Solwaraspora sp. WMMA2065: one gene and its partner. The protein of the gene in region 2 interacts with the protein of the main gene of each other region in a pairwise test. Links are inferred from orthologs where the notes say so. Each region holds a gene or a part of one and is shown on either strand. Other genes may lie near its edges.

Region 1 (14,374 bases), 2.7 Mb from region 2 along the record:
GGCGAAGGACAGCACCCCGATCAGGAACCCCTGGCGGTAACCGCTGATCGCGAAGACCAACATAAGCAGCAGCAGCACGACGTCGACGGCGGACACCCGTCAAGACTACGGGCACCGGGCGAGCGGCCCGGCCGCAGACGGACGTGGCGGCCGGCGGTCAGCCCGGCAGGCCGGCGGAGCCGTCCACAGTTGCCGCATCGCCGCTGGCCCGGTCACCGAGCGTGTCGGGCAGACCGGCGGCCGACGGATCGCCACCGGGCGACGGCTCGGGCGGCAGGTCAATGATCCGACCGGTCGGCCAGGCACCGGCCCAACCGGCCATGTCCAGCAGTGCGGACAGCACCCCGGCGGTGAATCCCCAGACGAGCATGCCGCGCACCTGGAACGCAGGTGACACCCAGCCGCTCGGGTGGCGTACCTGGAGTCGGTTGTCCGGGTCCACCAGCTCATCAACCGGCAATCGAGTGACATGTGCCACTTCTTCCGGTTGTCGGGGATGCACCGGATGTGGCCGATGCCACCAGCCGAGCACCGGGGTGACCACGAAGCCACTCACCGGTATCCACAGCCGCGGCAGTTGGGCGAGCACGGTGACGCTGCCCGGATCCAGCCCGACCTCTTCTTCGGCCTCCCGTAACGCGGTCGCCCGCGCGTCCCGGTCGCCCGGGTCGGCCGCGCCACCCGGGAACGCGGGCTGCCCGGCATGGTTACGCATGGTCGCGGCCCGCTGCAGCAGCAGCACGTCGGGCTCACCCGGCCGATGCTCGCCGAGCAGGACCAGCACCGCGCTTGGCCGACCACCCCGGGCCGGGGTCGCCACCCGGGTGAAATCGGCGGTACGGGCGGAGCGCACCCGGGTGAGCAGCGGCTGCCACCAGGCCGGCAACGGTTCGGAGGGCAGTGGGTGGGTCACGGGGCCACCGTCAGACCCAACTCGCGCTCGACGAGGTCGGCGAGCGTGGCGTCGTCGAGCGTACCCTCGTACGTCCGACGGATCTCCCCGTCTCCGTCGACGAACAGGGTCAGTGGCAGGCCGACCCGCTCGACCGCCAGCAGCAGCTGCCGCTCCCGGTCGACCAGGCTCGGGAACCGCAGCCCCAGATCCTCGGCGACGGCGACGGCGGGATCTCGGTCGTCGTAGGTGTTGACGCCGATCAGGTGCAACTGCCCGGCGGTACGGTCGGCAAGGCGTTGCAGCGCCGGCAACTCCTTGCGGCAGGGCTGGCACCAGGAGCCCCAGAAGTTGATCACGGCGGGTCCGCGTACCGCCGCGATGTCAACGACCGTCCCGTCGGCGAAGCAGGCCAGGCTGATGTCGGGCAGCGGGGTGCCGCCGCCCGGCGTACCGACGTCGGTCGACGGTTGCGGCGCGGCGGCGGCCGCAGCGGGCGGTGCGGTCAGGCCGGCGCAGTCGGCGAACGGGACCGGTCCGGACGCTCCGGCAGCGTCGCCCGTCCCGGCACCCGGGCCGGTGGTGCAACCGGACGCCGCCAGCAGCAACGGCATCAGGGCGGCGGCGAACAACGGCCCCGGCCTGAGCCGGCGACCTAGCCCCGGCCGACGGCGACGCCCGGGCTGACGGCCAGGCCCCGACGGGCGGCCGGCGCTCATGGCACCTCGGCGGTGACGGCCGCCGCCGGCACCAGGTCGGCGGGTATTCCGGCCTGCTCGGCCAGCTCCCTCGCGCGGGGACCCTTGAGCAGCTTCACCGCCTCGGCAGCGGCGGTCGGACCGGTGCCGTACGCCGGGCACAGCGGGGCTAGCGCACATGCGCCGCAGGCCGGTTTACGGGCGTGGCAGACCCGTCGGCCGTGGAAGATCACCCGGTGGGACAGCATCGTCCAGTCCCGGCGCTCAATCAACGCGCCGACCGCGTGTTCGATCTTCACCGGGTCGGACTCGTCGGTCCACGCCCAGCGGCGGACCAGCCGTTGGAAATGCGTGTCGACGGTGATGCCAGGGACGTCGAACGCGTTGCCGAGGATGACGTTCGCGGTCTTGCGGCCGATCCCGGGCAGCTCGACCAGCTGCGGCAGCCGGCGCGGTACCGCGCCGGCGTACCGCTCGGTCAATGCCTGGCCGAGCCGGATCAGCGAGCCGGCCTTGTTGCGGAAGAACCCGGTCGGCCGGATCAGCTCCTCCAGCTCGGCCCGGTCGGCGGCGGCGTAGTCGGCGGCCGTCGGGTAGCGGGCGAACAGCTTCGGGGTGACCTCGTTGACCCGCTTGTCGGTGCACTGCGCGGACAAGATGGTGGCGACCGCCAACTGCAGCGGGCCGTCGTGGTCGAGCTCGCAGTGCGCGTCCGGATGGGTCTGCGCCAGCAGTCTCGCCATCCGCCGGGCACGACGTTTACGCCCCAGGTCGGTCTCGGTACGCACGGCCCGGGCTGCCGCAGGCCCGGCGGCCGCAGTTGCGGTGGCCGCAGCCGGGGCGGTCGCGGCTCGGGGGGCTGGCGGTGTCACACCGGCCAGCCTACGTCGGCGGGTCAGTCCGACGGTGGCGAGATGGTGCCGTCATCGTCGAACTCGGCGCCGGTCTGCGGAAAGTCCAACCCGCTCAACTCCCGGACCAGGTCGAGCCCTCGGCGTTGCTCGTCGACAACGGGCAGACCGTTGCCGTTCATGTACGTGGCGACAAACTCACCGTCGACCCAGTCGCCGTCCGGGTCGAGGGTCACCTTCAGCACCCCGCCCCAGCCCAGCCGGCCGGTGTTGTTCAGCGTACCGCCGCCACCGGCGAAGTTCCCGAGGCTGTACGCGATCAGCCGGCCCTGGTAGAACTCCATGCCGCGCAGCACGTGCGGGCCGTGGCCGACGATCAGGTCCGCCCCGGCGTCGATCATCGCCCGCCCGAAGGCCATCGGATCACCGCGGTTCTCTCCGGCGAACAGCTCCGTGCCCGGGGTGACCCGGGTCATCTCCGCTCCCTCGGCACCCATGTGGACCTGCACGACGACCAGGTCGGCCTGCTCGTCGGCGCGCCGGACCACCTCCGCCGCGGCGTCCAGGTTGATCAGGCTGTTGTTCGGCGGAGAATACGAGGAGAAGCCGGCCACCGCGACGCTGACCCCCTCGACGTCCAGCACGGTGATCTGATCGAGCGCGCCGGTGTGCCGCAGACCGTGCTCCTCCAGCGTCTGCTGGGTGTTGCGGTATCCGGCCTCGCCGTAGTCGTACCCGTGGTTGTTGGCCTGGTTGAGCAGCATGAACCCGGCGTCACGCAGGTGGGCCGCGTACTCGGGTGGGGCCCGGAACTGGTGGCACTGGGTGGCGTCCGGGGCGCACTTGCCAGTCCCGGTGTCGACCGTCAGCGGCTCCTCCAGGTTGCCCATCACCAGGTCGGCGGCGAGTGCCTCGGAAACCGAGTCGAAGAAGCCGGCACCGCCGTCGGGCGGCAGGCGGTCGGGGGCGTTGCCGAGCACGATGTCACCGGTAGCCGACATCGAGATCTCCTGCGGCTCCGGCGACGCGGTGGCGGTCGGCGACGCAGCGGACTGCCACTGCGGTTCGGATCCGGACCGGTTGATCCCACCGAGCGCGACGATGCCGACCAGCACGGCACCGAGCAGAACGGCGGTCAGCACGACGATCGACAGAACGGGTCGGCCTGCGGCGGGCTCCTGCCGCCGGCGCCCCCGGGCGGCACGCTGGGCGTCACTCACTGGCGTGACCCTACCGGCCGGGAGTCTCCGGCGACGACAACCGTCCGGCTGGTTTGTCCCCGTGTCCGATTTGCCGTCCTTGCGGGTCCGGCGCGCCACCGCCCTGGGCAGTGCCACCACCCTGGGCGGTGCCACCACGCTGGGCGGTGCCACCACGTACCGCCGCGTGCGCTACCCGGGCGAGCCGCCCGCCCCAGGTCGACCGTGGACCGCCGTACCGCTGCTCCGGCCCGTCGGGCGGGCAGAGCACCACCACCGCGTCGGTCGCTGTGCCGGTGGCCCGCAGTCCGAGCTCGACCAGCGCCTGGGTCTTCGCCTCGGTGATGGTGGCGACCGCGTTCACCAGGGCGGCCTCACCGAGCCGTACCGGAAGCGCTGCGACGATGTTGATCGTCCCGACCTGCTCCGGCGGTGGCCCGGCGGTCCTGGGTGCGGCGGCCAGCACCGGGGTGCCGAGCCCGACGGTCGCCCACACCTGCACGCCGGCCTCGTCGCGGGTCACCATCCGACGCACGTCCACCCCGGTTAGCAGGCCGACGCCGGGTCCGCGCAGGTCGGCTTGCTCGGCCAGACCGACGAGGTGGGTGTCGGGGTCGTCGCGGCGGTACGACATCGGCACGGTCGCGTTGATCACCCACCAGCGCAGTCCGATCCCGCCGCCGAGCGGAGCGGAGCTGATGGTCAGCAGCGGCTCGGTGAGCGCCCAGCAGGCGTACGGCAGGGTCCGGCCGTCCTCGGTGCGGGTGGTGAACCATGGGCGGGCGACATCGGGAGACACCGGTCGACGATACGGCGTCCGCCGGTCGCACGGCGCTGACCGGTCGGCGTGCACGGTGCCGCATATTAACGACGGATCCACCCTGTTGGGTTACGCTCCTGGATCAAGATTCGGAGGGTGCGCATCCGGCCAGGGGCGGAGTGCACCTAGACTGACTGCGCGCGGCTGGTCACGGCTGGGGTGCCGGGGAACGGACGCCGCGCAGGCGGAGGTGCGCGATGGACGAGGTGCTGGCTCGTAGCGGGATCTTCCAGGGCGTGGACCCGGAGGCCGCGGAGGCACTCGCCAAGGAGATGGAGACGATCGACGCCCGCAAGGGCGAGGTCGTCTTCAACGAGGGTGAGCCGGGTGACAGCCTGTACATCGTGCTCACCGGCAAGATCAAGGTCGGCCGGCGGGCCGCAGACGGACGGCAGAACCTGATCGCCGTGATGGGCCCGTCGGACATGGTCGGCGAGCTGTCGCTCTTCGACCCCGGGCCGCGTACCGCCACCGCGACCGCCGTCACCGACACCCGCCTCGCCCGGCTGCGCAAGCAGGCGCTGCGGCCCTGGCTGAACAATCGGCCGGAGATCGCCGAGCAGCTGCTGCGGGTGCTTGCCCGACGGCTGCGCCGGACCAACGACGCCCTCGCCGACCTGATCTTCACCGATGTACCGGGGCGGGTAGCCAAGAATCTGCTGCAGATGGCCGGCCGGTTCGGCACCCGCGACGGCGGGGTGCTGCGGGTGACCCACGATCTCACCCAGGAGGAGATCGCCCAGCTGGTCGGGGCCTCCCGGGAGACGGTCAACAAGGCGCTGGCCGACTTCGCCTCCCGGGGCTGGCTGCGGCTCGACGGCAAGAGCATCATCATCCTCGACCCCGAGCGGCTCGCCAGGCGCGCCCGGGTGTGACCCGGCGGCGGATCTGCCCGGGGACCTGCGGCAGATCCGCCCCGGACGGGGCAACGGTTGGCTCACCTCACCGAGGCGGTCGCCCGGCAGACCGCGTCCACCGGGGTGACCGGTCGGACCTCCCGCCCCAACGCCTGCAGCAGCGAGTCCTCGACGTGGAACCCGTGCACCCAGAGGCGGTAGCGCGGCAGGTCCGCCTCGCTCGGGCAGAGCACCTGCGCCTCCACGTCGTCGGTCGGCACGTACCGGACACCGCCCTGTTCCTGCAGGATGGCCACGCTCGCGTCGTCGACCGCGATCACGCTGCCCCGGATGTGCTCGGTCTCCCCGCCCGACACCGCGACGGTGGTCACCGTACTGGGCAGCACCGGTGCGGTGGCCACCGAGTACGACGTCCAAGCCAGCGCGATCATGACGGTGAGCTGGCCGGTCGCGACCAGCAGGTGCACCGTGCCGGGCAGCACCGGGCCGGTCACGACGAGAGCCAGTAGCGGTGGAGCGCCCAGGATCAGCGCCACGAACCACTCACCGGTGACCGCCGCCTCGGCCAGGGTCGGCGCCAGCAGGCCGTAGTAGCCGATCAGCAGCAGGACGAACAGGGTCAGCCGGTTCGTCCGGCCACCGTCCGGCGGGTCCCCGGCCGTGCCGCGTTCGTCCGCCGTACGGGTGCGCAGCTGGGCGGTGGCCGCGATCGCCGGCAGCAGCAGCGGCAGATAGAGGATCTTCCAGGTCACGACGGCGACCAGCAGGGTGACGATCAGGAACCAGACGGGCACCACCCGCATCCAGCGGACCAGCAACGGCGGTCGTCGTCGCGCCCACCGCCGCTGGTCGTTGTTGACGCTGACGGTCAGCACCGCGCTGATCGCGAACAGGGCCATCATCGCACCGGAGACCACCCGGCTCGCCGTGCTGACGAAGGCGGCGACCAGGTTCACCGGGTTGACGTTGGCGGCCAGCAGCAGGGTGGTCTGGAGCTCGCCGCCGGCCTCGACGACCAGCCGGAGCACCGAAATGATCGCCGGAGCGCCGACCACCACGCTCCAGAACTGCTGCGCCGCCCGGTTCCGCCGGTCCGCCTCGTCGACCGGGCGCTCGGCGGCGGTCACCGCCGGTTCTTGTCGTCGTGGTCGACGAGGTCGGGCGCGCCGTCCGGTCGGGGCTGGCTGGCCTCGCCGAGCCACCGCCCCAGATGGTTGTTGTACGCCGTCTCCCAGGCGTTCGCTTCGTCCCGTTGGTCCCGTTGATAGCTCTTGTCCAGGAAGTAGCTGACCAGGTCGCGAAGGTTCTCGTCCTCGACCGGCACCCCGATGCCCAACTCCTCCTCGACGCCGAACGGCATGTCGACGATGGCGAGTTCGTCGGGGTTCTCCGAACGGAGTCCGGCGAGGATCGTCTCGTCGGAGACCATCGCATGGAAGTCGCCGGCCAGGACGCCGTCCCGGCAGGCGGCCGGATTGTCGGCCTGCTGGTGCGGGATCCCCCGTTCCCTGAGCATTGCCTCGGTGGTGGAGCCACCGGCGACGCAGACGGTGTACTCCTCGTCGTTCAGATCGGTGATCGTGGTGATCTCGTCGACGAACTCGGTGGCGACCAGCACCTCGGGTGTGGTGATCAGGTACGGGCCGGCGAACCCGACCCGCTTCTCCCGTTCCTCGGTGATGGAGAAGCTGGCCACCACGATGTCGACCTCGCCGCTGCGCAGCTTCTCGATCCGGTCCTCGGTGTCCAGCGGCACCCACGTGATGCTCTGGTCGCCGAAGCCGAGTGAGTCGGCGATGTAGCGGGCTATCTCGATGTCGAAACCGTGGTAGGAGTTGTTGCGCCGATACGACATCAGCGGAATGTCGATATTGACGCCGATGCGCAGCTCGGTCTGGTCGCTGATGGTCGAGGCCTCCCGGAGATCCCGCACGGTCGGCCGGTCCGGCGGCTGGTTGTCCTCACAGGCGACGAGGGCGACCAGCACCAAGGTCGCGGCAACCGCCAGCGTGGTCATAGTCTGCCGGGTACGGTGGTCGACGTACGTGCGTGACTTGGTGGATCTATCAGTCATGGCAACCTCACGACTGCGACAGTCAGGATCGATTGCGTGTCGGGCAGCCGTCCACATTGCCGGCTCCGCTCAATGTAGTGGTTCCCGGCAATACCCGGCACCGCCGAGTTGCGCCGCGCCGGATCCGGTGATCTTCGTACTGAGGGCTTCAGCGGATCTTCGTAACGGGCCGGATCAGGCGATCTCCGTACTCGGCGGGGTCGTCGACCGGGTACGGGCCGACGGACGGTTGCGGGTCAGCAGTGCCAGCAGGCAGCCGGCCAGCGTCCAGCCGCAGAGCACGAACCACTGCGGCAGGGTCGGACCGTCCGGAAAATACGAGATACCGCCCGCGAATCAACGAAACGGACGCCCCGGGTGGAAAGTCGGACAGCCCGGACTTGCGCCGGATGTCGGTTACCGGGCGGCCAGGGTCGGGCCGAACAGTTGGCCGGGCCCCTTGCCCGCCAGGCACTGGTACCGGTGGTCGCCGGCGGCGAGGTCCGCCGGATCCGGCAGCAGCACCGCGTACTGCCAGTCGTGGGCGTCCATCCGCAGGGTGAACAGCCGGAAGCTCTCCGCCCCGCAGGCCTCGGCGATGGCCGGGTCGGACCGGATCGTGGCATGGTCGGCAGCCCGCAACCGGGTCGGCAGCTCACCGACCGCGAACATCTCCCAGGTGTGCCGGCCGGTGCAGGCGGTCGCGGTCAGGGTACGCGGAGAGTTCGATACCCGGCCGTTGAAGCATTCAAGATCGTCCGGACAGCGCAGCTCCGGTCGCAGCGTCAGGTGGCAGTTCGGCAGCACCGCGCCCGCCGGACCGCCGCTGGTGGGGTCGCTGGCAGGGCTCTCACTGGCCACCGCACCGGTCGTCCGCTGGTCGGCTCCGGTGATCGGGGGAAACGTGGTGGGACCGGAGCCCTTGGCGACGATCCAGGTGCCCAGGCTGGTCATCGCGAGCAGCACCAGCAGGCCGAGCCCGCCGGCGAGGGTCCGCAGCCAGGAACGGACAGCGTTGTCGGGCGAGGTACCCGTTCGGCCGGACGACGGGCCGGACGACGGGCCGGCAGCCGACGGCGGCGGGCCGGGCGGGCCGGGTCGTTGCCCGGGCACCTGGCCCGGCTCCGGCGGAGGTGGCACCGGAACGCTCCAGGACGGGTTGCGTTCCGGCCGGGACGGCACCGGGGTCGTCGGGTCGGCCCAGCTGCTCGACCCGGACGGTGGCCCACCGGAGACCGGGGCGATTGAAAACGGCGGCCGGTGCGGGGCAGCCGGGCTCCAGTGCTGACCGAGCGGTACCGCCGCCAGCATGTCCCGCAGCACGACCGCCGGAGGCCGGGCAGCGGGATCGTTCGCCATTCCCTGGCGTAGTACATCGGTCAGCGCCGGGTTGACCCCGGGCAGGTCCGGCAGCGGCCGGTCGAACATCTCCAGGAGAGCCACCAGGCTCGGGTTGCGCTCGTCGTCCCAGCGTGGCGGCTTGCCGCGCATGATGGCGTACAGGGTGGCGCAGAGCGCGTAGACGTCGGCGGCGGCCGACGGCGGACGGTGCTGGAACGACTCGGGTGGCGCGTACGCCGGGGTCAGCACCTCCAGGGTGACCGAGGCGTCGCGGTGCTCGACCAGCACGGCCAGGCCGAAGTCGGCCAGGGCCGGCTCGTTGAACCGGGAGTAGAGGATGTTGGCCGGTTTGACGTCGCGGTGCAGGACGCCGAGATGGTGGGCGTCGGCGAGCGCGTCCGCGATCTTGACCCCGACGTCACGGGCCTCGAAGGCGTCCAGCGGGGAGGTGCGCATCCGGTCGGCGTACGAGCCGTCGCACATCTCCATGATCAGGTACGGATGGAGATCCCCGGTGACGCCGACGTCGAAGAGGTCCACCACGTGCGGATGGGACGACATCCGCCCGGCGGCACGCGCCTCCCGCATGAACCGGCGCTGGTCCCGCTCGTTGTCCAGAGCCCGGTTCTCCACCTTGACGGCGACCTCCCGGCCGACCGACTCCTGGACCGCGCGATAGACGGTGGCGTAGCCGCCTCTGGCGAAGACTGACAAATCTGACAGTCCAGGCACTGTGGGGAACGGCAGCGCGCTCGGCAGTCTGTCGTTCACACGGTAAACGGTACCCAAGACCCCGGACAGCCGGGGCGACCCCGGGCCCCCGGGTCAGCCGTCGCCAGCCGACCGGCCGGTGCCGGGCGACGGTACGCCGACCCGGCGGCGACGTTCGGTCAGCAACGCCACCCCGGTCACCACCGCGCCCAGCCCTTCCCAGGCGGCCACCCCGACGAACCGCACCGGAGCCACCTCGGCGACTACGACCACGGTGAAGACCACCGTGGTGACCAGCCGGAAGATCACCGAGAACAGGAAGAACGGTCGCCAGTCGGTGACCGACGCCAACAGGTAGTAGACGCCCATGTTGAACGAGGCCATCGACGACGCCGTCATGAAGGTACGGGTGTAGTCGCCGGCCGCCCGCTCCCCGGTGGGCAGCGTGTCGAAGCCGAGCAGTACGAGCAGGACATCGGGCTGAGCCAGGCCGACCGCGCCCAGCAGCAGGGCCATCGCCCCGAACACGGCGACAGTCCATCCGGATACCGAACGGGGCAGCTTCATCGGGTTCCTCCGGCCACAGTGCGCCCAGGATGGAGCACAGTGGGAGTCAGGCTAGCGAGCGCGCCGCCCGGCCGGCATCCCCGGGTCCGCCATGATCCACCCCACCGACCAGGCCACCGTCATCCACAGCGGACCTGATCGCCTCGGCGGGCGCCCGCTCGCTGACCTGCTCGGTGCCGTACGCGAGACTGACCGCCCGGTCAGCTGCCTGCCGTGCCGCGACCTGCTCGCCGTTGGCGGCGAGCGCGGAGGCCAACACACCGAACCCGACGACCTGACTGCGGACGTCCTCCGCCGGCGAGTCCAACGCCCGCCGGGCCCAGTGCAGCGCCGGCTCCGGCTGCCCGTCGGCGAGCAGCGCCGCCGCGTACCGGGCCAACGTCTGACGCCGGGAGAACAACACCGCCGGGCTGTCCATCGCGGTCGCGACCGGTGCCAGCAACCCGACCGCGGTCGGCGGGTCACCCGCTGCGAGCCGCGCCGACGCGAGCAGCACCCGTGGCGCCACCTGGACGGCGGCCAACGGGTTGTGCGGTTCGACCGACGTCAGCACCGACTGCGCCAACCGCTCGGCACCGGCCACGTCACCGCATTGCAGGGCGACGAAGCCGCGCAGCGTCCCGGCCATCCCGATCAGCAACGGGTGATCGATTCGCTCGCCCTGGGCGAGCGCGTCGGAGAGCAGATCGGCGGCGTGTTCCCACTGGCCGAGCCCGCGCGCCACCACCCCCCGCGCCAGCAACGCGAAGCCCCGACCCCAGTCGTCGGCCGCGCTGTCGAAATCCCGGTACGCGCGCCGCGCCGACTGGTCCGCCTCGGCCAACTCACCCAACTCGGCCGCGGCGAACGCCTCCACCGCCCGGAGCGTGCCGACCGCCCACGCCTCCCCCACCCGCTCGCCGAACGGCAGGAAAACCCGGGCCAACCGGCGGGCGTCGGCCAACCGGCCGGAGAGCAGCCGGGCGAACGCGGTGGTGCCCCGCAGCCAGGCCCGCCCCACCGGGTCGTCCAGCTCGACGAACAGCCGCGCCGCCCGGTTCAGCACCGCGTCGGCGCCGGCGAAGTCGCCGCGCATCGTGGTCACCCACGCCAGGCTCTGCAACGACCAGGCCTGCCCACGCCGGTCGCCAGCTGCCAGGTTCACCTGGTACGCCGCAGCGAATCGGCTGCTCGCCCGGCTGAGCCGGCCGGCCAGGAAGTCGGCCATCCCGAGTCGGCGCATCGCCTCCGCCCGCTCGGCGGGCAGCCCGACGTCGGTGGCCACCTGCAACGCCTCACGCCACACCGCCACCGCACGGGCGGCGTCGCCCACCGCCCGGTGGGCCCGACCGGACACCAGCAGAGCACCGGCCCGGGCAGCCGCGTCCTCACCGGCGTTGGCGAGCACCTTCTCAGCGGTGGCCAGCGCCTCGGCCGGGCGGCCGGTCTGCAGCAGCGCCCGGGCGTAGACCAGCCGGTCGGCCTTCGGCACCGCGTCCCCGCCGAGCACGGACGCCCGCTCGGCGTACTCCACGGCCAGCTCCGGTTCACCGACCGCGATCGACCGGCGGGCCGCCCGGCCCAGCGCCGCGACCCCCAGCGGCCCGACGGCGCGGGCCGCCGAGTCCGGGCGCAGCCCGACCGCCTCGGCCAGGCCGACGGCCCGTTCGACGTGCTCGGCGACGAACACGTCCCGCAGCGCCGGGCTCATCCCGCCCGGCCCACCGCTCGCCGGGCCGGTGCCGACCGCCGCCGGCGCGTCGGCCCCGGCCGCCCACCGGGCCAGGCACGCGTGCCGTTCCGCCAGGTCGGCCTTGCCGATCCCGGCATAGGCCGCCTCCCGCATCAGCGGGGTCGGAAAGGCGAAACCGACCCGGGTCCGGTGCAGCATGCGGCGCTGCAGCAACTCCTCGACGGCCCGGTCGAGCTCGACCGCCACCACCGCCGCCGGCCGGCCGTCCCGCCGGTCCCGCAACGACTCCAGGGTGCCGTCCGGTACCACGTCGCCGACCACGGCGGCGTCACGCAGCACCGACCGGGCGTCGGCCGGCAACGCGTCGATCCGGGCGGCCAGCACCGCGGCCAGGTCCCGGGAGAGCAGCCGGCTGCTCAACGAGCCGGGTGCCAGCCGCCAGTCCGCGCCGTCGCCGGCGGCGTCGGCGTCGGCCGACGGACCGGTCCGGGTCAGCGCGCCCCGCTCGATCAGCAGGGTGACCAGCTCGGCCAGGTAGAACGGGTTGCCCTGAGCGGTGGCCAGCAGCCGGTCCACGTCGGGTTGCGGCAGCCGCCCACCGCCGAGGTACGAGGTGAGCAGCCGGGCCGCGTCGGCGCCGCGCAGCGGCGGCAACGGGTGCACCTCGGCGTCGGCCACCCCGGTCAGCACCCCGGCGGTACGCACCAGCTCGGGTCGGCCGAGCAGCAGCACCAGTACCGGACCGGTGAGCCGGGACAGCGTCTCGCCGAGCACCTCGACGGTGTCCGGGAGGGCGTCGTGCAGGTCGTCGACCACGATCAGCAGCGGCGCCTCCCGGGCCAGGGCGCTGAGCAGGTCGGCCACCGCGCTCGGGATCGCCTCCGCGTCGAGCACCGGAGCGTCCGTGGTCAGGTCCGCCGGACCGGACGACGGGTGCGCGGCAGCGGGCGGCTCCGCGTACCCGAGCAGGGTCAGTAGCAGGTCGACGGAGAGCGGCGGCGGTTCCGGACGGACCCGGGCCAGCCGCTGCCCGAGGCGACGCAGCCGCTCCTCGACCACCGGGCGGGTGACCGCGGTGGAGCTGTCCCGGGGCAGCCCGGCCGCGATCCGCACCAGGTCGGCCAGCGGGGCCAGCCGACGCCGCTCGCCGAAGGCGGCGCAGCGTACCGACAGCACCCGCGCGCCGGTGGGCGCCGCGTACCGCCCGGTGCCGACGTCGTAGCCGGCGGCGTACCGCTCGACCTCGACGGCGAACCGGGACTTGCCGATGCCGGCCTCCGCGGTGAGCACCAGCACCCGCGGATCGCCGTGGTCGATCACCTCGGTGAGCCGGCCCGCCAGCCGACCGATCTCGGCCTCCCGCCCGACGAACGGGGCCTGGTCGCCGATGCCCGACCGGGTGCCGGGCGCGTCGTGCAGACCGAGCAGCTCGTACGCCTCGACCGGGGCGCGTTTGCCCTTCAGCCGCAGCGGGCGCAGCTCCCGCCAGGCGGCGACGTGCCGGGTGCCGGTGACGGTGCCGGCGCCGGCGTACACCGCGCCGACCGCCGCCGCGTCGGCGAGCCGCGCGGCGGTGTTGACCGTGTCGCCGATCACCGTGTACTCGATGGCAGCCTGAATGCCGGCGACCACGTCACCGGTGTTCAGGCCGACCCGCAGGCCGAGCGGAGCACCGCCGCCACGCTCGTCGTCGAGCACCCGACGCACCGCCCGCTGCATGCTGAGCGCGGCCCGTACGGCACGTTCGGCGTCGTCCTCGTGGGCGACCGGGGCGCCGAAGACCGCCATGATCCCGTCGCCGGTCAGCTTGTCGACGTGCCCGCCGAACGTCTTGACCGCCCCGGCCAGGGCGGCGAGCACCCGGTCGGTGACGGCACCGACCCGTTCCGGGTCGAGATCCTCCGACCAGGAGGTGAAGTCGGACAAATCACCGAAGAGCACGGTGACCACCCGGCGTTCGGCGGCCGGCAGGAAGGCGGCCGCCGGCAGCGCGCCGCCGCAGTTGTGGCAGAACCGCGCGCCGGGTACCGCGACGGTTCCGCACACCGGGCAGGTCACTGCCGTTCCAACCCGGTCCGCCCCGGTGTCGATTCCCGGTCACCTGCCGCGCTGTCGGTCGGCCCGCGCAGGTAGGCGAGCTGCGCCCGGACCGACCACTCGGCGGCCGGCCACAACGCCCGGTCGACGGTGGCGTACACCTCGGCGACGACGGCCGCCGGTGCGGTCACGCCCCGGGCCACCACCTGGCGGACCTGGTCCAGCCGGGCCTGCCGGTGGGCCAGGTAGAACCGGGCGGCGGCGGCGCAGTCGGCCAGCGCCGGGCCGTGCCCCGGCAGCGCCGTCACCTCGTCGTACGCCGCGAGTCGCCGCAGGCTGGTCAGGTAGTCGCCGAGGTCGCCGTCGGGCCAGGCCACCACGGTGGTGCCCCGGCCGAGGATGGTGTCGCCGGTGAGCACGGCCTGCCGCCCGTCCGGCCCGGCGACCAGGAAGCAGGCCGAGTCGGCGGTGTGGCCGGGGGTGGCCAGCACGGTGACGGTCAGGCCGGCGGCGTCCAGCACGGTCCCGTCGCCGAGCCGGTCCGGTTGCTGCACCTGGTGGTCGGCGGTCAGGCCCCGGACCGGGGCCTGGAACCGCTCGGCGGCCGCCGGCACCGCCTCGACATGGTCCGGGTGCCCGTGGGTCACCAGGATCATCGAGTACGGGCCGTGCTGCG
Region 2 (14,888 bases):
CCGGACTTGCCGTTGAGCATGGCATCCCAGGTCGCCGCGACGTCCCCGCCGAGCGGGGTCGTCGCGCCGAGCCCGGTGACGACGACGTCGACCATCGTCACGCCTGCGTCTCGATGTAGGCGACCGCGTCGCCGACGGTCTTGAGGTTCTGCACCTCGTTGTCCGGGATCTTCACGCCGAACTTCTCCTCGGCGGCCACCACGACCTCGACCATGGAGAGCGAGTCGACGTCCAGGTCATCGGTGAACGACTTGTCGCCGGCCACGTCGTCCGGGTTGACCCCGGCGACCTCTTCGAGGATCTCGGCGAGGCCAGCGGTGATCTCGTCACGGGTCATGGGTTTCTACTTTCCTCTCGGTTGAACCAATGATGCCTGCCGGGTCGGCGGGCGGCCCCGCTCCACCTCGGAGCGGGCGGTAGGAGCTTACGGGCAGCGGACGACCTGCCCGGCGTAGGTGAGTCCACCGCCGAAGCCGAACAGCAGCACCGGGGCGCCGGACGGGATCTCCCGCCGCTCGACCAGCTTCGACAGCGCCAACGGCACGCTGGCCGCCGAGGTGTTGCCGGACTCGACGATGTCCTTTGCGACGATCGCGTCGGGCATCCCGAGCCGCTTGGCGATGCCGTCGATGATCCGGGCGTTCGCCTGGTGGGGAACGAAGGCGGCGATCTCCGTCGGGTCGACCCCGGCGCGCTCGCAGGCCTGCAGGGCCAACGGGGCAAGCGCGGTGGTCGCCCACCGGAACACCGACTGACCCTCCTGCTCGATGTACGGCCGCCAGCCCTCGATGCGTACCGCGTCGCTCTTGTCCGGGACCGAGCCCCAGACCACCGGTCCGATCCCGGCCGGCTCGTTGCCGCCGGTGGCGGTGACCACCGCGGCGCCGGCGCCGTCACCGAAGATGATGCAGGTGGAGCGGTCGGTCCAGTTGGTGAAATCGGAGAGCTTCTCCGCGCCGATGACCAGGGCGTTGCGTGCGGCACCGGCCCGTACGGCGTGGTCGACGGTGCCGAGCGCGTAGCTGAAGCCCGAACAGGCGGTGTTGATGTCGTACGCACCCGGGGCGGCGATGCCGAGCCGGGCCGCGACCCGGCAGGCGACGTTCGGGCTGCGGTCGATGGCGGTGCAGGTCGCCACCACCACCAGGTCGATGTCGGCCGCGGTCAGGCCGGCGTTGGCCAGCGCCTTCTCGGCCGCCGCCGAGGCCATGTCGGCGACGGTCTCCGAGTCGGCGATTCGGCGGGTGACGACACCGACACGGTCCCGGATCCAGGCGTCGTTGGTATTCACCAGTTGGGCGAGTTCGTCGTTGGTGACCACCCGGGAGGGCTGGTAGTGCCCGAGTGCCACGATCTGTGATCCGGTCATGTTGCTGCCTTTCCCGGCGCGCTGTCGGGGGTGCGCGCTCACAGTGCGGAACCGCTGATCCGGGCCAGCGGCTGGCCCGGTGCGACCGGGTCGTCGTGGTGGGCGAGCCATTCGGTGAGCACGCCGGCGTCGTGCGCGGCGACCTCGACCGGACCCTGCCGGGTGGTGACGTGTCCGATGATCTGACCGCCGGTGAGCGGATCGCCCTCGGCGAGTCCGGCAGCCGGTTCGAAGGTGCCGGCGCTGGCCGACACGACGACCCGGAACTGCCTGGTGGGCTCGGAACTGGGGGCCATCCCGTGTCGGGCGATCAACGCCCGCGCCGCAGGCAGGTCGTCCGGGGTCTTCACGGTGACGATCTCCGGCACGCCACGGTCCTTGAACTCCCGCTTGACCAGACCGGCGAGGGTGCCGGCCGGTGGCAGCTCCAGTACTCCGGTGACACCGAGATTCGCCAGGGTGTGCATGCACAGGTCCCAGCGCACCGGTGCGGTCACCTGCCGGACGAGGCGTTGCAGCAGCTCCCGGCCGTGGTTGACGGCATCGCCATCCAGGTTGGACAGCAGGATCCGGTTGGGGTCGGCCGGGATGATCCCGGCGGCGACGCTCGCGAGCGCCTGCTCGGCCGGGGCCATGTACGGGGTGTGGAACGCCCCGGCTACCTGCAGCGTCGCCACCCGGGCCCGGGCCGGCGGCTCGGCGACGAACTTCTCCAGCTGGCCGGTGGCTCCGGCCACCACGATCTGACCGGCTCCGTTGTGGTTCGCCGGGTGTAGTCCGTGGCGGTCGATCGCGGCCAGCACCTCGTCCCGGTCGCCGCCGAGTACGGCGGCCATCCCGGAGGGTTCCAGCGCGCACGCGGCGGCCATTTCCCGGCCCCGGACCGCGGCCAGCGTGATGGCCGACTCGGCGGGCAGCACCCCGGCCAGCGATGCAGCGGCGAGTTCGCCGACGCTGTGACCGGCGACGACGGCGACGTCGTAGAGCCCGCCCCGGCGGTGCCCGGCCGGTGATCCGCCAGGCAGGTGCTCGGCGGCGAGCAGGGCCGCGGCGACCAGCAGCGGCTGGGTGCGAGCGGTGTCCTTGATCTCGTCGGCGTCGGCGGTGGTGCCGAGGTGCACCAGGTCGACCCCGGCGAGCGCGGACCACCACCGCAGACGGGCCTCGGCGCCGGGCAGGTCGAGCCACGGGGTGAGGAAGCCGGGCTTCTGGGACCCCTGGCCGGGGGAGAGAACAGCGAGCACGGCTATGACTCTTCCTGATACCCACGGGTCACTTGGGTGCGCTGAGATACCAATCCGCACTACCGTCGTTGGAGGATTCCTACAAAGATCGTCGGATGTGCACGTCTTTTGCCCGCACATGTTGCTTTGGAAGTGCGTTCAGTCGGGCGAGGCCCGCAACAGCGGCGGGGGATCCAACCGGCCGATCGCCAGGGCCATCTGCAGCGCGTACGCGTCGCGGGCGGCGAACGGCGACAGTCCGGTCACTTCACCGATGCGCCGCAGTCGGTAACGCACCGTGTTCGGGTGGACGAACAGTGCCCGCGCGGTCGCCTCCAGCACGGCCCCGGCGGCGAAGAACGCGTCCAGGGTCTCCAGCAGCTCCCCGCCGGCACGGACCAGGGTCCCGTACACGTCGCGGCGCAGCCGACGGCGGGCCTCGGGATCACCGGCGAGGGCCCGCTCCGGCAGCAGATCGGTCGCCGCGACCGGGCGGGGCGCCGCCGGCCAGGCCGGTGCCGCCCGGTACCCGGCCAGCGCTGCCCGGGCCGACTCGGTCGCCTCGTCCAGGCTGGCCACCATCGGCCCGACCACCACCGGGCCGGCGCCGAACGCGTCCAGCAGTTTGCCGGTCGCCGCCGCCGGATCGGCCGCGCCGCCCAGTACCACCACCAGCCGGTCGTTGTGCACCCCGCCGATCGTCTCCACCCCGATCCGCCTGGCTGCCCGGTAGACGATCTGCAGGACCGCGGTGACCTCGCCGCCCGGGGACCGCCCGACCACCACCGACACCGGCGAGGCATCGGTCCAGCCCAGCGCGGCGGCCCTGCTGGCCAGCACGTCCGACGAGTCGCCGCGCAGCAGGGCGTCGACCAGCAGCGCCTGCAGCCGGGCATCCCACGCGCCGCGCGACTCCGCCGCCCGCGCGTACACCCGGGCGGCGGCGAAGGCGATCTCCCGGGAGAACCGCAGCACCGCCTCGCGTAGCAGCGACTCCTCGCCGGTCGCCGCCAGGTGCGGCACCTGCGCCTCGACCACGTCGATGGTGACCTTGATCAGGGCGACCGTGTGCTGCAGGCTGATCGACCGGGCCAGCGCCCGCGGCGCGGCGGCGAAGACCTCGTCGGAGACCTCCTGCGGGCTGCCGCTCGCGCCGCCACCGTCGCGCAGCCACTCCACCAGGGACCGTACGCCGGCCTGAGCGATCAGCATCACCCAGGAACGCTGGTCGGCGGGCAGCTCACGGAACCAGGGCAGGGTCTCGTCCATCCGGGCCACGCTCGCGGTCGCCAGCGCCCCGGCCGACCGCTCGATACGACGCAGGGTCGCGGTGAGCCCGGCGTCGTTGCGCTTGGTCGCCACCCCGTCAGGGTGTCACGGCCAGCGGGCAGGACCGCGCCGACCGTGCCAACATGTGCGGATGATCGCCCGCCCGCCGCTGGTCGTACCGCTGCTGGCCCTGCTCGCCCTCGCGGCGCTGACCATCGGTCTGGTGGTGGATCCCGCGTTGGTCGCCCGGCTGGACGCCCCGGTGACCGACGGGCTGCGGGCCTACGCCGCCGACCGGCCGACGCTGGTGGCGGTCCTGCGGATCGCCACCGACCTGGCGGCGACGATGCCGTTCCTGGCCGCCGGTGCCGCCGCGACCACCCTGTTCGCCGTGCGCCGGGACCGGCCCCGGGCCTGGTTCTGCGCGACGGTGACCGTCGCGGCCCCGGTCAGCTGGATGCTGGGACAGTGGCTGCTGCACCGACCCCGCCCGGTGGACGGCTTCGTGACCATCGCCGCCAACGGGTTCCCCAGCGGGCACACCACCAACGCCGCCGCTGCGGCGTTCGCGGTCGTCCTGCTGGTCTGGCCCGGGGTACGGCGTACCGGGCGGTTGCTGGTGGTGGTGCTCGCCGGAGCCGGCGCGCTGTTCATCGCGGCGACCCGGCTGGTGCTGCTCGCGCACTGGCCGGTCGACGTGATCGGCGGCGCCCTGGTGGCGGTGACGGTGGTGGCGCTGGCCGCCCGCCTGTGGTCACCGCGGGCGGGGGGGCCGGCGGCGGCCGGCCCGGTACCTGGCAAGGTGTCGTCTCGGGACGGCTCGTGTGAGGTGAGGAGTTCGTGATGGCGTACCTGGGGGCTGGCCACAGCGGCGGCGTCGGGCGGGACCATGGCGTCGGGCGGGACCATCCGGGGGAGCGGGACCAGCTGTCACTCGGCCGGACGTTGACCGGGCAGGGAACCGACCGGGGCGGTTCGGCCGACCCGCAGCCGGTGTCGACCTGCTGCGCGGGGCAACGGGGATGGGCTGGCGCGCATCGCCATCTCGGGGTCCGGCCGAGTTCCCGGGTGGTACGTCGGGAACGCCCGCCGCACCGCTGGTGCTGACACCGCCCGACCGCTCCGGTCACCCGTGCGGCCGGGCCGGTCACCTGGTCCGGCGGCGTACCAGCAGGGCGATCCCCGCGATCCCCAGGGTGATGCCGACCACCACGGCGGCGTTGAGCACCATGACCTGACGCAGGTCGGTGAGCATCTGGTCGATGTCCTCGCCCGGGTTGAGCGCGTCCTCCGGAATCACCCGTTCACCACCGCCGATGCCACCGCTGATGCTGTCCGGGCGGGCCGGCAGCGGTGCGCCGGCCGCTCGCAGCGTCTCGGACATCGTCAGCCGGCCGAAGAACCAGCCGGCTGCGGTCTTGCCGTCACCAGGCTGCTCCGCCGGTCGAAACGCGCGCGGGCCTCCCTTGGCCAGCGGATACAGCTCGTAGGTGCGATGTGGCTCGTCCGCCACCATGACCACGACCAGGTACTTCGGGCCGAGGTCACCCGGCTCCGGGGAACTGGTCTGGCCCGGTCCGGTGAGCCAACTGACCTGGCTGAGCACCGCCGCGAACAACTCGGCGTCGGCGTCGGCGTGCACGGCGAGCGGCTCCGGCAGGTCGTCACCTTCGATGGTGACGGTCGTTGGTGCAGGTGGTGCCGCGTACACCCGGTTCGCCGCCAGGATGGACGTGCCGAATGCCAGGAGCAGCGCACCGGCCGCTAGGAGACGGCTGGCTGCCCGCTGTCCCATGGTCAACTCCCTCGCCCCGCGGAGGTCAGGTCCTAGTCGATGTGCGTACTACCCGATGGCGGCCCGACGTAATCAGCGGCGGGCGTGGTCGCGGACCCTCACTGTGAGAGACTCCGCACGACTCTGGACGGTTGCACCCGCTGGACGGATTTTTCGGGAACCATCGACGACCGGTGACCGACCAACCAGGGAGGTCGGCCGATGACGGCCCGGCGCGTCGTCTGGCGACCGATCGTATCCGGCGATCGCAACAGGTGGGGGACAGGGTGGTACGCGTACCAGGGGTGTTGCTCGCGGTGTTCGTCGGGCTGCTCGCGGTGCTGTTCGGGACATCGCCGGCCCAGGCGCACAACGTGCTGACCGGGAGCGATCCGGCCGACGGTGCGGAGCTCGCGCAGGCCCCCGAGACGGTCCGACTCACCTTTCTGGCCAACCTCAGCCAGGAGCAGACCGAACTGAGCGTGACCGGTCCGGATGGCGCTGCGGCGTCCACCGGGGCGCCCGTGGTGGACGGCAAGGCGGTGAGCGTGCCGTTCCGTCCCGGACCCGCCGGAGAATACACAGTGGACTACAACGTGTTGTCCGCCGACGGACACTGGGTAAAGGGTGCGTTCGCCTTCACGTTGACGGTCGGTGTCGAGCCGACCGCTGATCCGTCACCGACCGCTCAGCCGTCACCGACCGGGGCACCCAGCCCCACCGCCGCCGAACCGACACCGGAGGCGACCCCGGCACCGACGCCGCAGGCCACCAGTTCCACCGAGTCGACCCCATGGTGGCCGTGGCTGGTCGGTGCCGTCGTCCTGCTGGTCGCGGTGGCGGCCGGAGCGTTCTTCGTCCGCCGCCGTACCACCTGACCGGACCGTCGCGACGTCAGCCGAGCCGGGCGCGGGCGTTGCGCAGCCGACGCAACGTGCGCTCCGACCCGAGGACCTCCAACGACTCGAACAGCGGCAGCCCGACGGACCGGCCGGTCACCGCGACCCGTACCGGTGCCTGGGCCTTGCCGAGCTTGAGGCCACGCTCGGCGCCGACCTGCTCCAGCGCTGCTTTCAGTGGCTCGGCGGACCAGTCCGGCAGCGCCGCGAACGCGGCGATCGTCGCGTCCAGCAAGTCGGCTGCGCCAGCCTTCATCGCCTTCGCCCACGCGGCGTCGTCGATTACCGGGACGTCGAGGAAGAGGAAATCGACGTTGGTGACGATTTCGCTGAGTACCGCGATCCTGGTCTGGGCGAGCGGGGCGACCGCCGCGAACGTCGTCGGGTCGTAGTCGGCCGCCCGCCACGGCGGCGGCGCGATACCGCTGCCGGTCGGCGCCGGCGTCGACGGCGTCCCGGTCAGCCAGGGCTGACAGGCGGCGATGAAGTCCTCGACCGGTAGCGCCCGGATGTACTCACCGTTGAAGGCGCGTAGTTTGCGCTCGTCGAAAAAGGCCGGGGACGGGTTCACCGCCTCCAGTCGGAACTCCTCCTCGATCACCGACCAGGGCACGATCTCCCGGTCGTTACTCGGCGCCCAGCCGAGCAGCATCAGATAGTTGCGCATCGCGTCGGCGAGGTACCCCTCGTCGCGGTACGCCTCCAGCGCCACCTTGTCACGGCGCTTGGACAGTTTCTGACGTTTCTCGTTGACGACCACCGGTACGTGTGCCCAGACCGGTGGCTTGACCCCGAGCGCTGCCCAGAGCAGCTGCTGTTTCGGGGTGTTCGGCAGGTGCTCCTCGGCGCGGATCACGTGGGTGATCCCCTGGGAGATGTCGTCGACCACGTTGGCCAGCAGGAAAACCGGCGAGCCGTCGCCCCGGGCGATGACGAAGTCCTCGATCAACTGGTTCTCGAACGTCGGCTCGCCGCGGATCAGGTCGGCGACCGTGGTGCTGCCGGTGTCCGGAGTGCGGAAGCGCAGGGCCCGTCCGGCGCCGGCGTCGAGACCCCGGTCGCGGCAGAACCCGTCGTACCCGCGGTACTCGCTGCCGGTGCGGGCCTGCACATCGGCGCGGGCGCAGTCGCAGTAGTAGGCACGCCCGGACTGGTGGAGCCGGTCGGCCGCCGCGCGGTGCTCGCCGGCGTTGGCCGACTGGAAGTACGGCCCCTCGTACGAACCACGACGGATGCCGATCCAGTCCAGCGCGCTGAGGATCCCCTCGATCCACTCGGGGCGGTTGCGGGCCGCGTCGGTGTCCTCCACCCGTAGTACGAACACGCCCCCGTGCTGCTTGGCGTAGATCCAGTTCTGCAGTGCTGAACGGGCACCGCCGACGTGGAACATGCCGGTGGGGGATGGGGCGAAGCGTACGCGTACCGTCACGGCCCCAGCCTACGGGCGGCCGATCCCCGCCCGACGGTCAGGTCCGGTGGCGCCCGGGGTGAACAGCGAAGTCTGCACCTTTTGCCGAGAATGTGCTTTAGGCTGCGCCTGTCAGGACGAGCAGGCAGAGACAGGCAGGCAGATGATCCTCATCGAACGCAGCGGGCGGGCGGAGGCCCCGATCGACACCGTCTGGGAGGTGGTCGGGCAGGCCGCGTTGCTGCCCGACTGGCTCGCCGGTGTCCGCCAGGCCGAGGTGATCGGCGGCGACATCCGCCGGATGCGGGTGCACACGGCGGACGGCGCGGCCGCCGACGCCGAGGTCATCGAGCTCCAGCCGCCCAAGCTGATCGCCTGGCGGGAGCGGGCCGCCGGCCCTGGCCTGCGGGCCGAGGCCCGCACCGAGGTGCAGGTCGAACTCACCCCGGAGGGGGACGGCACCGCAGTACGGCTGACCATCGTGCGGTGGCCGGCCGGCCAGGTCAGCGCGACCCTGCTGCGACTCGGCAAGCACCGGGTCGGCGCCGACCTGGAGACCTCCCTGGGCCGCCTGTCCGACCTGGCCGCCGCCCGGTACGCCGCCAACGCCGGCGACCGGACCAACGTCTGCTGACGGCAGCCGGACCAACGTCTGCTGACCGCAGCCGGACCGCAGCTACGGCGAGGTCCGCCGACGGTGCGGCCCCGGACGCGGCAGGCCCCGGCGGTCACCCGCCGGGGCCCGTCGACTGCGGTCGCTGCGGATCAGGAGTCGCCGCCGGTCTCCCCGACCGGAGCGGCGTTGACGTCGTCGATCGCGTACTTCTTGGCGGCCCCCGCCGGCACCTCGGCCGGCACCTCGCCGCGCAACGCCAACTGCCGCAGCGTCGCGACGGCCACCGACTCGGCGTCGACATGGAAGTGCCGCCGCAACGCGTGCCGGGTGTCCGACAGCCCGAACCCGTCGGTGCCCAGCGAGGTGTAGTCGCCCGGAATCCACCGGGCGATCAGGTCCGGCACCGCCCGCATCCAGTCGCTGACCGCGACCACCGACTGCGGCGCGTCGGCCAGCGCCGTTCGCACGTACGGCACCCGCGCCTCACCGCCCAGGTTGATCAGGTTGTGTTCCTCGCAGGCCACCGCGTCCCGACGCAGCTCCGTCCAGGAGGTCACCGACCACACGTCGGCGGCCACCCCCCAGTCCTCGGCGAGCAGCTGCTGCGCCTTGAGTGCCCACTGCATCCCGGTGCCGGAGGCGAGGATCGTCGCCCGCGGCGCCTCGCCGCCGTCGGCCCGACTCACCTGCGGTGCCGCCGCGTACCGGTAGAGGCCCTTGAGCAGCCCTTCGACGTCGAGCCCGTCCGGCTGTGCCGGCTGCACGATCGGCTCGTTGTACACCGTGAGGTAGTAGAAGATGTTCTCCGGTGACTCGCCGTACATCCGGTGCAGGCCGTTCTCCACGATGTGCGCGATCTCGAACGCGAACGCCGGGTCGTAGGCGACCACCGCCGGGTTGCTCGCGGCGAGCAGTTGCGAATGCCCGTCCTCGTGCTGCAGACCCTCGCCGTTGAGCGTGGTCCGCCCGGCGGTGGCCCCGAGGACGAAGCCGCGGGCCATCTGGTCGGCCGCCGCCCAGAACGCGTCGCCGGTGCGCTGGAAGCCGAACATCGAGTAGAAGATGTACAGCGGGATCATCGGCTCGTCGTGGGTGGCGTACGACGTGCCGGCGGCGGTGAACGACGCCACCGACCCGGCCTCGTTGATCCCCTCGTGCAGGATCTGCCCGGCGGTCGACTCCTTGTACGACAGGAACAGCTCCCGGTCCACCGCGGTGTACTTCTGCCCGTGCGGTGAGTAGATCTTCTGCGTCGGGAACAGTGAGTCCATGCCGAAGGTCCGCGCCTCGTCCGGGATGATCGGCACCCACCGCTTGCCGAACTCGCGGTCCTTCATGATGTCCTTGAGCAGCCGGACGAAGGCCATCGTGGTGGCGACCTTCTGCTTGCCGGAGCCGCGTTTGACATCACCGAACCGCTCACTGCCCGGCACCGCCAGCGGGCGGGCGGCGGTCCGCCGGGTCGGCACGTACCCGCCGAGGGCCTTGCGGCGCTCCTGCAGGTAGGTCATCTCCGGGGAATCGTCGGCCGGGCGCAGGTACGGCGGGAGGTAGGGGTTCGCCTCCAGTTGCTCGTCCGCCACGTCCAGGTAGAGCCGGTCCCGGAAGGTTTTCAGGTCGTCCAGGGTCAGCTTCTTCATCTGGTGGGTGGCGTTGCGGCCCTCGAAGTGCTCCCCGAGCGTCCAGCCCTTGATCGTCTTGGCCAGGATCACCGTCGGCTGGCCGGTGTGCTCGGTGGCCGCCTTGTACGCCGCGTACAGCTTCCGGTAGTCGTGCCCGCCGCGCTTGAGGTTCCAGATCTCGTCGTCGGACAGCCCTTCGACCATCTTGCGGGTACGCGGGTCGCGGCCGAAGAAGTGCTCCCGCACGTACGCGCCGGACTCGGCCTTGTAGGTCTGGTAGTCGCCGTCCGGCGTGGTGTTCATCAGGTTGACCAGCGCGCCGTCGGTGTCCGCGGCGAGCAGCGGGTCCCACTCCCGACCCCAGACGACTTTGATCACGTTCCAGCCGGCGCCCCGGAAGAACGCCTCCAGCTCCTGCATGACCTTGCCGTTGCCGCGTACCGGGCCGTCCAGCCGCTGCAGGTTGCAGTTGATGACGAAGGTGAGGTTGTCCAGCTCCTCGCGGGCGGCCACCCCGATCGCGCCGAGCGACTCCGGCTCGTCCATCTCACCGTCGCCGAGGAACGCCCACACGTGCTGATCAGAGGTGTCCTTGATGCCCCGGTGCTGCAGGTACCGGTTGAACCGCGCCTGGTAGATCGCGTTGATCGCGCCGAGGCCCATCGAGACGGTGGGAAACTCCCAGAAGTCCGGCATCAGCCGCGGGTGCGGGTACGACGGCAACCCGCCGCCGAGCCCGGCGTGCGACAGCTCCTGCCGGAAGCCGTCGAGGCGCTGCTCCGACAGCCGGCCCTCGACGAAGGCGCGGGCGTACATGCCCGGGGAGGCGTGCCCCTGGAAGAAGATGTGGTCCCCGCCGCCGGGATGCTGCTTGCCACGGAAGAAGTGGTTCATACCCACTTCGTAGAGGGACGCCGCGCTGGCGTACGTGGAGATGTGGCCGCCGACGCCGATCTCCGGCCGCTGCGCGCGGTGCACCAGCACGGCGGCGTTCCACCGGATGTACGCGCGAATCCGCCGCTCGATCATCTCGTCGCCGGGGAACCAGGGTTCGCGTTCCGGCGGAATCGTGTTGATGTAGTCGGTGGTGGTCAGTGGCGGCACCCCGACCTGACGCTCCCGAGCCCGTTCGAGCAGGCGCAGCATGACGTAGCGGGCGCGTTTGGCGCCGCGTTCGTCGATCACTCCGTCGAGTGACTCGACCCATTCGCTGGTTTCTTCAGGGTCGATGTCCGGAAGCTGGCTCGGCAGGCCGTCGCTGATCACCGGGCGCTTGCGTTCCGTGGCCACAGGCGTTCCCTCAGTTGTGTGTGGGATAGGTCTCTACTGACCATCCTGCCCCCTGGAGGCCGGTTGCGTCACGCGCGGCCGCCATAGAGGCGATCTGGGACACAGGTACCAGACGGTAACTTCCGACCGGCTCCGACCGGCTCCGACCGGCTCCGACCGGCTCCGGGCGGCGCGGGTCAGCCGGCGAGGAAGGAGAACCTGACCTTGCGGTCGGCGTTGTCCCCGTTCGGGTCGACCAGGCAGACCGACTGCCAGGTGCCGAGCGCGAGCCGGCCGTCGAGCACCGGCAACGTCGCGTACGGGGCGACGAACGCCGGTAGCACATGGTCCCGGCCGTGCCCGGGCGAGCCGTGCCGGTGCTGCCAACGGTCGTCGGTGGGCAGCAGCTGGTCCAGAGCGGTGAGCAGATCGTCGTCGGAGCCGGCACCGGTCTCGATGATCGCGATGCCGGCGGTGGCGTGCGGTACGAACACGTGCAGCAGCCCGTCGCCGCGTCCGGCCACGAACCGCCCCGCCTCGGCGGTGATGTCGCGCACCACGGGCCGGGAGCCGGTCCGGATGGAGATCACGTCGGAGTCCATGCCTGCCAGTGTGGCAGCCGGGCCGGTCCGGCCGGTGGGCACGGCAGGCGCCGCACCCACCCGCCCGGCCGCGCGGCGATCCCTCACACGGCGATGTCGCGGCGGGTGAAGCGCCAGGTGCCGGCGGCGACGCAGACCACAGCGAAGCCGGCGAGCAGCAGTACGCCGCCGACCTGCACCCCGTTCACCAGCGGGTCGCCGGCGAGGTACCAGTGGAACGGAGAAATGTCGCGGGCCCACGCCAGCGCCTCGACCTGGGGCAGGACGGCGTTGGCGAGGTAGCCGAGCACGGCGACCGCCGCGCCGACGCCGAGCGCCGTCGCCCGGCTGCCGGTAGCGGCCCCCACGCCGTACGCCAGGGCGGCGAACGCGGTGCCGAACAGCACCAGATGCAGGGTCATCGCGGCCAGCGCACCGACCCCGACGGCGGTGAACTCGGCCGGACCACGGATCGCCACCAGAGCCAGCCACAGCAGCGCCCCGGTGAGGACCAGTCCGACCACCAGCGCGGCGAACCGCTGCAGCGCGGCCCGCGCCCGGCTGACCGGGTGGGCGAGCAGCAGGTCCAGCGAGCCGGCCTCCTCGTCACCGGCGATCGTCCGGGCCCCGGCGGCGATCCCGAACACCGCAACGAGCAGGGGGATGAGCAGCCCGTAGACGGCGCTGCCGAGATAGCCGGCAGGGCTGGTGACGTCGTCGAAGTTGAGTGCCTCCAGCATCCCTTCCGGATACGCGGCCAGCGCATCCGCCATCTCCGGTGTCTGCATGGTCGGCCAGAACGCGGCGTACATGGTGCCGACCGCTGCGATCGACACCGCCCAGCCCAGCATGGACCGGCGGTTGTCGCGCAGCGCCTTGGTGAACGGGTTACGCAGCAACACCGTCGGTCTCCGTCCGCTCGTAGTAGGTGAAGAAGAGGTCCTCCAGGTCGGGCTCCTCGGCCAGGAAGCTGACGACGGTGTGCCGGCTCGCCGCCTTGATCAGCGGATCGGCCCGCCCGTCGAGCCGGCAACTGAGCCGGGCGCCGTTCACGGTGACGTCGCTGAGCCCGGGAACGGTCGTGAACTCGTCGGCCGGCACCGCAGCGTCGAAGACGATCTCGATCCGGCGTACCGCCCGTTCCCGCAGCTCCTCTACCCGTTCGACGGTGACCAACCGGCCGTCGCGGATGATGCCGACCCGGTCGGCGGTCTGCTGCACCTCGCTCATCACGTGCGAGGACATGAAGACGGTCTGCCCGGCGGCCTTCGCCTCGCGGACCATCGCGACGAACTCCTGCTGCAGGAAGGGGTCCAGGCCGCTGGTCGGTTCGTCGAGGATGAGCAGCTCGGGGGAGTGCATGAAGGCCTGCACGACCCCGACCTTCTGCCGGTTGCCCTTGGACAGCCCTTTGATCCGCCGGCCGAGGTCGAGGTCGAGCCGGTCGGCCAGCTCGGTGATCCGCGCCTTCGGCACACCGCCGCGTAGGTTGCCCAGGTAGGTGAGGAGTTCGTGGCCGGTCTGCCGGCCGTCCACGATGAAGTCGCCGGCCAGGTAACCGATCCGTCGGCGGAGCGGAATGCCGTCGGCGCGCGGGTCGAGCCCCAGCACCCGGACGGTGCCGCTGGTCGGCCGGATCAGATCCAGCAGCAGCCGGATGGTGGTGGACTTGCCGGCCCCGTTGGGGCCGAGGAACCCGTACACCTCGGCGGTCTCGACCTGAAGGTCAAGGCCGGTGAGGCCGCGGTTGCGGCCGTACGTCTTGATCAACTGCTCGGTACGGATGGCCGGGTCAGCCATCGGACCTCGCCTCCTCGGTTTGAGTTTGACGACGCTCCACCTCGAAGCGTTCGACGATCAACGTCTGTGGCGATCCACGTCTGTGACGATCAACGTGTGTTGCGAACGTTCAGAACGTACTGAACCTTATGCTATCGGCCGCCCGCAAGTGACCCCGCTGGCGGCGCGGCTGCGCTGCCGTCCAGGCCGCGCCTGGCGGCGCGGCTGCGCTGCCGTCCAGGCCGCGCCTGGCGGCGCGGCTGCGCTGCCGTTTCCCGGGCTGCCGCGTAGCATCGCGACCATGACCTCCCCGGCCACCAGCGGCGCTGCAGTCTGCCCCGACCCGGCCCAGCGGCGGCCCGCTCGCCGCCCGGTGGCCGCGCCTGGCGGGCGTCGGTAATGCTGTCCGACGTGACCACCCCGCAGGACCTCGACGAACGGTTCCGCACCGCGGTCGCCGCGATGGACACCGCACCGGACCGACGGGCCCCCGAACAACCGGTACGCGACGGCACTCTGCTCACCGGGCAGTCCGCGCTGGCGCTGTTCGACGCCCAACTCACCAGCCGCCATCTCGACCTGGCCAAACGCTGGCTGCGCAGCTTCGGAGAAGGTTTCTACACACTCGGCTCGTCCGGCCATGAGGGCAACGCGGCGCTCGCCGCCGCCGTCCGGGTGACCGACCCGGCGCTACTGCATTACCGGTCCGGTGGCTTCTACTGCGCCCGGCTCGCCCAGGCCGGCCTCGCCGCCGGCCACGAGCCCGGCGTCGAGCCGGGCCTTCGCTCCGGCGTGGCCGACTCCGACGCCGGCGACCCCGGCACCGACCCGGTCACCGACGCCGCTCGGGACGTGCTGCGCGGTGCCGTTGCCTCCGCCGCCGACCCGACCACCGGTGGCCGGGGCAAGGTGTTCGGCAACACCGCGATCAACATCGTGCCCACCTCCGGCACCGTCGGCGGGCACCTGCCCCGGGCGGTCGGGACCGCGCTCGGCATCGACCGGATGCGCCGGATGGTGCCGACCGTCCGGCAACGTCAACCAGGGCTGGCCCGGTCCGCCGCAGTCGGCCGGGCGTA

The links.
Region 1: the proteins of aceE (region 2) and nth interact in binary tests that used the Escherichia coli proteins (3 or more experiments, as listed by UniProt). The link is inferred for Solwaraspora sp. WMMA2065 from one-to-one orthologs.

Annotation. Positions count from the first base shown.
Region 1 is NZ_CP128361.1:5,412,684-5,427,057, reverse strand. What follows is about bases 494-3,282. They hold nth (endonuclease III), read right to left. Parts: upstream 2,379-3,282; coding sequence 1,608-2,378; downstream 494-1,607. Other genes in these bases: O7610_RS24645 (CapA family protein), read right to left, coding at 2,486-3,282; O7610_RS24655 (TlpA family protein disulfide reductase), read right to left, coding at 910-1,524; O7610_RS24660 (NUDIX hydrolase), read right to left, coding at 494-913. In the rest of the region: O7610_RS24665 (MarP family serine protease), read right to left, coding at 1-96; more of O7610_RS24660, read right to left, coding at 158-493; more of O7610_RS24645, read right to left, coding at 3,283-3,595; O7610_RS24640 (adenosylcobinamide amidohydrolase), read right to left, coding at 3,672-4,439; O7610_RS24635 (Crp/Fnr family transcriptional regulator), read left to right, coding at 4,658-5,335; O7610_RS24630 (hypothetical protein), read right to left, coding at 5,398-6,444; O7610_RS24625 (transporter substrate-binding domain-containing protein), read right to left, coding at 6,441-7,391; O7610_RS24620 (serine/threonine-protein kinase), read right to left, coding at 7,788-9,482; O7610_RS24615 (hypothetical protein), read right to left, coding at 9,537-9,989; O7610_RS24605 (MBL fold metallo-hydrolase), read right to left, coding at 13,716-14,374. UniProt on the Escherichia coli protein: DNA repair enzyme that has both DNA N-glycosylase activity and AP-lyase activity. The DNA N-glycosylase activity releases various damaged pyrimidines from DNA by cleaving the N-glycosidic bond, leaving an AP (apurinic/apyrimidinic) site.
Region 2 is NZ_CP128361.1:2,725,537-2,740,424, reverse strand. Bases 8,508-11,810 are described here. They hold aceE (pyruvate dehydrogenase (acetyl-transferring), homodimeric type), read right to left. Parts: upstream 11,471-11,810; coding sequence 8,708-11,470; downstream 8,508-8,707. Other genes in these bases: O7610_RS12295 (YjbQ family protein), read right to left, coding at 11,647-11,810; O7610_RS12305 (SRPBCC family protein), read left to right, coding at 8,508-8,576. Outside these bases: fabF (beta-ketoacyl-ACP synthase II), read right to left, coding at 1-101; O7610_RS12350 (acyl carrier protein), read right to left, coding at 98-337; O7610_RS12345 (beta-ketoacyl-ACP synthase III), read right to left, coding at 425-1,369; O7610_RS12340 (acyltransferase domain-containing protein), read right to left, coding at 1,408-2,613; O7610_RS12335 (PucR family transcriptional regulator), read right to left, coding at 2,752-3,954; O7610_RS12330 (phosphatase PAP2 family protein), read left to right, coding at 4,013-4,705; O7610_RS12325 (hypothetical protein), read left to right, coding at 4,705-4,968; O7610_RS12320 (hypothetical protein), read right to left, coding at 5,009-5,656; O7610_RS12315 (copper resistance CopC family protein), read left to right, coding at 5,923-6,513; gltX (glutamate--tRNA ligase), read right to left, coding at 6,530-7,963; more of O7610_RS12305, read left to right, coding at 8,106-8,507; more of O7610_RS12295, read right to left, coding at 11,811-12,051; O7610_RS12290 (ABC transporter permease subunit), read right to left, coding at 12,135-12,932; O7610_RS12285 (ABC transporter ATP-binding protein), read right to left, coding at 12,919-13,830; O7610_RS12280 (transketolase C-terminal domain-containing protein), read left to right, coding at 14,209-14,888. UniProt on the Escherichia coli protein: Component of the pyruvate dehydrogenase (PDH) complex, that catalyzes the overall conversion of pyruvate to acetyl-CoA and CO(2).